One region of the Pantoea sp. Lij88 genome, then DNA from elsewhere that is predicted to be linked to it. Evidence: predicted binding sites of a transcription regulator. Region 1 holds the regulator's gene; each other region holds the start of a gene.
What was found. Region 1 encodes PurR, which represses purine synthesis genes. Its sites were predicted from a motif close to CANGCAAACGTTTGCNTG; they were not measured.
Positions count from the first base shown of each region.

Region 2: a site for PurR is predicted at 1,139-1,156, ahead of cvpA (colicin V production protein). Genes of this name have one in related genera too.
Region 3: a site for PurR is predicted at 1,188-1,205, ahead of PU624_RS05310 (7-cyano-7-deazaguanine/7-aminomethyl-7-deazaguanine transporter). Genes of this name have one in related genera too.

Region 1 covers NZ_CP118269.1:2,243,959-2,246,225, forward strand. The annotation lists gene PU624_RS14265 (C40 family peptidase) at 1-348, shown strand, start outside; gene cydH (cytochrome bd-I oxidase subunit CydH) at 394-483, opposite strand; gene purR (HTH-type transcriptional repressor PurR) at 765-1,790, shown strand; gene punR (DNA-binding transcriptional activator PunR) at 1,787-2,267, opposite strand, start outside.
Region 2 covers NZ_CP118269.1:1,269,444-1,271,710, reverse strand. The annotation lists gene purF (amidophosphoribosyltransferase) at 1-552, opposite strand, end outside; gene cvpA (colicin V production protein) at 590-1,075, opposite strand; gene dedD (cell division protein DedD) at 1,341-2,123, opposite strand; gene folC (bifunctional tetrahydrofolate synthase/dihydrofolate synthase) at 2,116-2,267, opposite strand, start outside.
Region 3 covers NZ_CP118269.1:318,781-321,047, forward strand. The annotation lists gene PU624_RS05305 (DcrB family lipoprotein) at 1-381, opposite strand, end outside; gene PU624_RS05310 (7-cyano-7-deazaguanine/7-aminomethyl-7-deazaguanine transporter) at 498-1,163, opposite strand; gene tusA (sulfurtransferase TusA) at 1,368-1,619, shown strand; gene PU624_RS05320 (zinc/cadmium/mercury/lead-transporting ATPase) at 1,673-2,267, opposite strand, start outside.

The sequences.
Region 1 (2,267 bases):
CAGTGGGGCGGCACCTCACCTCACACCGGTTTTGATTGCAGTGGTCTGGTCTGGTACGCCTATAAAGATCTGGTGAAGTTTAAGATCCCACGTACCGCTAACGAGATGTATCACCTGCGTGACGCGGCACCCATCAAGCGTGAGTCACTGGAGAAAGGCGATCTGGTCTTCTTCCGTATTAATGGTCGCGGTACTGCGGACCACGTCGGCGTATACCTTGGCGATGGCAAGTTTATTCAGTCGCCACGTACCGGAAAAGATATTCAGATCAGCGCATTAGGGGAAGATTACTGGCAGCGCCACTACATTGGTGCCCGTCGGGTGATGACGCCGAAAACCATACGCTGAGCAGCAGAACAGTCAGAAAAAGCCGGGATAATCCCGGCTTTTTTGTTAGTGCAGAATGGCGGTAAAACTAAAGGCCACAATCATCAGCAGACAGCCCGCAGTGGTCATTAACGCCAGTTTAAGATCGGTACTCATTACATGCTCCTTAGTCACACAATTTGTAGGGTTATGGCATTTTCCCACACGACCCGGTAAAAATCTCGTTTTATCCGTCCAGCCTTGTTAGAATCCCGCCTTTGTTGCGCAACGCGCGCAACTCTGATTCCGTTTGCGCATCTTTTAAGGCGTTTATTCTCCGCCAGCGGCCTGTTTACCGACCAGAAAAGCTGCATTTTTGCGGAAAAATCCCTGAGCAGACGCAAACGTTTAACACTACGCTTATCAAAGATTTAGATAAGCACTGGAGTCCGATTTTCATGGCAACAATCAAAGATGTGGCGAAACGCGCCGGCGTCTCAACGACCACCGTTTCGCACGTCATCAATAAAACCCGCTTTGTCGCTGAAGAGACGCGCAACGCGGTCTGGCAGGCGATCAAGGAACTGCACTACTCGCCGAGCGCCGTGGCGCGCAGCCTGAAAGTGAACCACACCAAAACGCTGGGCCTGCTTGCCACCTCCAGCGAAGCACCCTATTTCGCTGAAATTATTGAAGCGGTTGAAAATCACTGTTTTGACAAAGGCTATACGCTGATTCTGGGTAATGCGCACAACGATCTGCAAAAGCAGCGTGCCTACCTCAGCATGATGGCGCAGAAGCGCGTCGATGGTCTGCTGGTGATGTGCTCTGAATATCCGGACGACCTGTTGCAGATGCTGGAAGAGAACCGCAATATCCCGATGGTGGTGATGGACTGGGGCGAGTCGCGCGCCGACTTCACCGACACGGTGCTGGATAATGCCTTCCAGGGCGGCTATCTGGCGGGACGCTATCTGATTGAACGTGGACACCGTGATATTGGTGCTATCCCCGGCCAGATGGAGCGCAATACCGGTGGCGGACGCCATGCCGGTTTCCTGAAAGCGCTGGAAGAAGCGGGTATCCAGCCGCGTGCCGAGTGGATTGTGCAGGGTGACTTTGAGCCGGAATCGGGCTATCAGGCGATGCAGCAGATCCTGTCGCAGAAACAGCGCCCGACGGCGGTGTTCTGCGGCGGTGACATCATGGCGATGGGCGCGATTTGCGCCGCTGACGAGATGGGGTTACGCGTCCCGCAGGATATTTCGGTGATCGGTTATGACAATGTGCGCAACGCCCGCTATTTCGCACCCGCCCTGACGACCGTACATCAGCCTAAAGCTCAGCTGGGGGAAAAAGCGCTGGATATGCTGCTGGACCGCATCACCAGTAAGCGTGAAATTTCACAAACGATCGAAGTCCATCCCACGCTGATTGAACGTCGTTCTGTGGCTGATGGTCCGTTCCGCGACTATCGCCGTTAATCCTCGCTTAACCACTCCTGATTAAGCGTTTGCGCATCACCCAGATAGCTGAGTAACCAGCCTGTCGCCGGTGATGCGCGATCCTCGGCCCAGCTGACGCAGCAGGGGCTATCCGGGAACGCCACCGGCAGTGTCAGTTCAACCAGATCGCCGCTGTCGAGCAGCGGTCTGGCAAGATGACCCGGTACCATCGCCACACACAATCCCGCCTGCACGCACTCCAGACCGGTCTGCCATTCCGGCACCACCAGCCTGCGCTGGTTATCCAGCGTCCACGTCATACGGCGCGGCAGCGCTCGCGAGGTATCTTCCAGCACCAGTGATGGCCAGCTTCGCAGCGTGTCATCATCGATCTGGCTCGCCTGCGTCAGTGGATGATCGGGCGCGACCACGCAGCGCCAGTTGAGGGTGCCCATATCCCGAAACGCAAAACGCCCGCCCACCGGAATCGCCTGGGTGGCCCCAATCGCCACTTCC
Region 2 (2,267 bases), 970 kb from region 1:
ATCACGGAAGGCAACCATGCCGTGACCGATAATCATCGCCACGACGGCGTAAGCACCGCGTACCTGCTGATGCACGGCAGCCACCGCAGCGAAAATGTTGTCGGCTTCCAGCGGATCGTTTTGAAAACGATCAAGCTCCTGCGCAAAGATGTTCAGCAGGATTTCAGAATCTGAGGTGGTGTTAACGTGACGGCGGCCCTTTTCAAACAGGTGCTTACGCAGCACATGGGCGTTGGTCAGGTTACCGTTATGCGCCAGGGTGATGCCGTACGGGGAGTTTACATAGAATGGCTGCGCTTCAGAGGCACTGGAGCTTCCCGCGGTTGGATAACGCGCGTGACCGATCCCCATATTGCCCTGCAGACGCTGCATGTGGCGTGCTTCGAAAACGTCGCTGACCAGGCCGTTTGCCTTTCGCAGGCGAAAACATTTCAGCGCATCGATTGTACAAATGCCTGCGGCATCCTGCCCGCGGTGCTGGAGCACCGTTAACGCGTCATAGATCGACTGGTTGACCGGCATGAAACCGGTGATACCGACAATACCGCACATGTTGTCATTTCCTCATTAAGCCGCACTCCCGGTCACATCACCGGGGTAAAAAACTCGACGTGCTTTTCAGGTAATCAAAAAACCACCTGATGATATAACTGAACTCGGGAATGAGTTGAGACTGTTGCCAGTCCGGACTTTTGGAAAAGCCAGTGAATGTATCAAGGAAGAACAGCAAGGCGGCTACAATCAGCACCCCTCGCAACGCCCCGAAACAGACTCCCAACACCCGGTCGGTTCCCGACAGGCCGGTTTTCTCCACCAGCGTGCCGATAACGTAGTTCACAATGGCCCCCACAATCAGGGTAGCGACAAACAGCACACCGATGGCGATACCGTTACGAACCAGTTCGTCGTCAAAACCTGTAAACCAGACTGCAAGGTAGGCGTAGTAATGACTGGCGACAAAAAACGCGCATCCCCAGGTAACGAGAGATAAGGCTTCCCGGACAAACCCACGGACGAGGCTGACCAGAGCCGAAAAACCAACTACCGCAATAATGACGTAATCAATCCAGATCATGAACTCTTCCAGCGCCAGTGCAATTGCACCCCTGCATCCAGTTCGGGGCGCATTCTAACAGAAAAAGAAAACGTTTGCGTAGCGGTTTTCTTTTTCTGCATCCATAAATGCGGCGATGAAAAAAACCTCAATCGCCCGGTAGATTCTCAGCCGGACAGGCCGTTGAAAATCGTCACTATTTTATCCTGCAACGCGCCGTAAGCGTGCTGCGTGCCGGGCAAAAGACGCTGCCTGTTACTGCTATCGGCAGCGCCAATCGCCGGCTTTAGCGGGCGCTGTACGGTTTCACCACACCGCCCAGTCCTGAGATGCTTTTCAGCTCGCCAACCGCGCTCTGCATTTTGGCTTTCGAGGCATCCGGGCCTACGTAAATGCGGGTGATCTGACCCTGTACCGGCGTTGACGGCACGGTAAAGGCGCGATAGCCCGACAGCCGCAACTGCGCGACAATCTCATTCACTTTGCTGGCGTTTTTCAGCGCACCTAACTGCACCACATAAGCCTGCCCTGCTGGCGCCGTCGTCTCTGCGGCTTTCGGCGCCTCTTCCTGCTTCGGCTGTTCGACCGCTTTAGGCTGTTCAACCGGCTTCGGTTTAGGCTGTTCCACGGCTTTTGGCTTCTGCTGTTCGACCGGTTTCTGCTTAGGCTGTTCAGTGACTTTAGGTTTCTGCTGCTCTGTCACTTTCGGCTTCGTCACCGTCTGTGCAGGTACAGACTGATGAACCGGCGGCGGCGATACAACGACCGGATCGCTCTCTTCGTCCGGCTGAGTCCGACCCTGCTCTGCCGTGGCGTTGGTTTTGCCATTGCCAGTGCTGCTGCTGACCGCATTGCCCGCGCCCTCCGGCGGCTGAGCCGGCAGCGACTGGGTGACCGGCGGCACCATTTCGCTGTCCTGCTGATCGTCAGGTTTCGGCACCAGTGGAATGGCGGCGAACTCCTCTTTGTAATGCTTTTTCTGACCATCCAGCAGCCCTGGCAGCACAATCACGCCAACGGCGACCAGAATAACAGTGCCGACTAAACGGTTCTGAAACTTACTAGCCACGTCCTTTCTCCGTTTCAATCGATTCCATGACCTGTGCAACGGTGTGGAATGAACCACAGACCAGCACAGTGTCCTGCGGCGCTGCCCGCTTGCGCGCTTGCTGCCAGGCGAGCTCTACCGAGGTAAAGGCTTCGCCCTGCGACA
Region 3 (2,267 bases), 1.9 Mb from region 1:
GGGCTGATCTTTCAGCGTCACTGATTTGTTCGACACCACCTGCAGCTGCGGGTCGCGGTTACGCTGCTGCTGTTCCATGCGCTTCGACAGCACATCCAGCCCATCACTGGTCGGGTCGCCCGCAATCACAATAATGGCGCGCGCACCAGTTTCATCCGCATAAACGTGCATGTTCGTCGTCTGCGAACCCAGTTTACCGCTTTTATCTGACATGCCTGGTGGCAGTGAGAAGCTCAGTTTGCCATCCATCAGCGTGACGGTCTGCGCCGACTGACTGGCGCTGACGCCGTTGTCGTTCGCCGCTTCATCTTTCTTCTGGTCACAGGCCGCTAAGCCAAGTACCAGTAAACCCATTCCTACATATTTCACCAGGTTGCGCATCAGAATCCCTTTTTAAGTTTCCAGTCAGCCGTTAATACAACAGGAATCAGGTTGCAAACGCAACCTGATGATTGTCAGAAGATCTTAGCGGGTAATGGCAGAATTTATATGAGTTCTTAGCCGAAATTGACCTGGCGGGCGGTCTGGCGCTCGGCCATCCGCTTCAGCGCGGCGTTGAGCAACACACCGTAGGCGGGCAGGAAGAAGACCATGCAGATCAGTACTTTGAAGCTGTAATCCACCAGGGCAATCTCAACCCAGTGCTGCGCCATAAACGCATCGGGGCTTTTATAGAAGGCGATGAAGAAGAAGGCCAGCGTATCGCTGATATTCCCCAGGAACATCGCGCAGCCCGGTGCTATCCACCACTGTGGCAGACGACGCAGACGGTTAAACACATGCACATCGAGGATCTGACCCAGCGCATAAGCCATAAAGCTGGCGCAGGCGATTCGGGCCACAAACAGATTCATCACTTCCAGTGCCTGCCAGCCCTGCCATTCGCCCTGATAAAACAGTGCCGAGACGCCGTAAGAGATAAACAGCGCCGGGATCATCACGGCCAGAATAATGCGTCGGGCCAGCGGTGCGCCAAAAATACGCACGGTGAGATCGGTCGCCAGGAAAATAAACGGGAAGCTGAACGCACCCCAGGTGGTGTGGAAGCCAAAGACGGAAATTGGCAGCTGAACCAGATAGTTACTGGATGTGATCACCAGCAGGTGAAACAGCGACAACCAGAAAAGCGCATGCATGCGCTGACGTGAAGAAAATGAGAGCATATTCAACCTTTTTAATGTTGGGGTGAGGGAACCCATTGCGGGACGCCGTTCGGGCAGCGCCTGGCAGTTTTATGAGCAAAAAGCGGCGGCATCTTACCGCGTTGTGCTTTTTATGCAATGGTTAATTTTAGCGCAATCGTTATCGCCTTGCTTCACCGCCAGCACGCGCTAGAATGAGCGCCCTTTACCTGAACCGAGTTGATTATGAGCGATGTTTTTTCCTCTGCCGACCATCAGCTGGATGCCCGTGGCCTGCGTTGCCCGGAGCCGGTGATGATGGTGCGCAAAACCGTACGCGGCCTGCAGGATGGCGAGACGTTGCTGATCATCGCTGATGATCCGGCGACGACCCGCGATATTCCCGGCTTCTGCCGCTTTATGGAACATGGCCTGCTGGCGCAGCAGACCGAGACGCTGCCCTACCAGTTTCTGATTCGCAAAGGCATGGCAGGTTAACGACAGCCGTTCGGACCGTCGTTAACTTCACTCATCGATCAGAAGCCGCCTGCTCAGGCGCGACGACGCAGTAACCGCAGCGCGTTGGCGGTGACCAGCGCGGTCGCACCGGAATCCGCCAGCACCGCCAGCCAGAGTCCGGTCAGACCCAGCAGGGTGGTGACCAGGAAAATCGCCTTCAGACCCAGCGCAATGCCGACATTCTGGCGGATGATGCGCCGTGTCCGGCGTGCCAGCGCAATCATCGGTGCCAGATTACTGAGCTGATTCCGCGTCAGGGCCGCATCGGCCGCTTCCAGTGCGACATCGGTGCCGCTGCCCATCGCAATACCCAGCGTCGCCGCTTTCATTGCCGGGGCATCGTTAATCCCATCTCCGACCATCGCCAGCGGCTGCTGCTGACTCAGTTCACGGATAGCCGCGACTTTATCGGCGGGCAGCAGGCTGGCGCGATAATCAATATCCAGCTGGCGGGCGATGGTCGCTGCGGCGCGTGGGTTGTCGCCGGTCAGCATCAGGCTCTCAATACCCAGCTTTTTCAAAGCCTTTAACGCCTCCACGGCATCGTCGCGCAGCTGATCGCGCAGGGCCAGTGCACCCAGCGCCTCGCCATCGCGCATCAGCACCACCAGGGTTTCACCTTCGGCT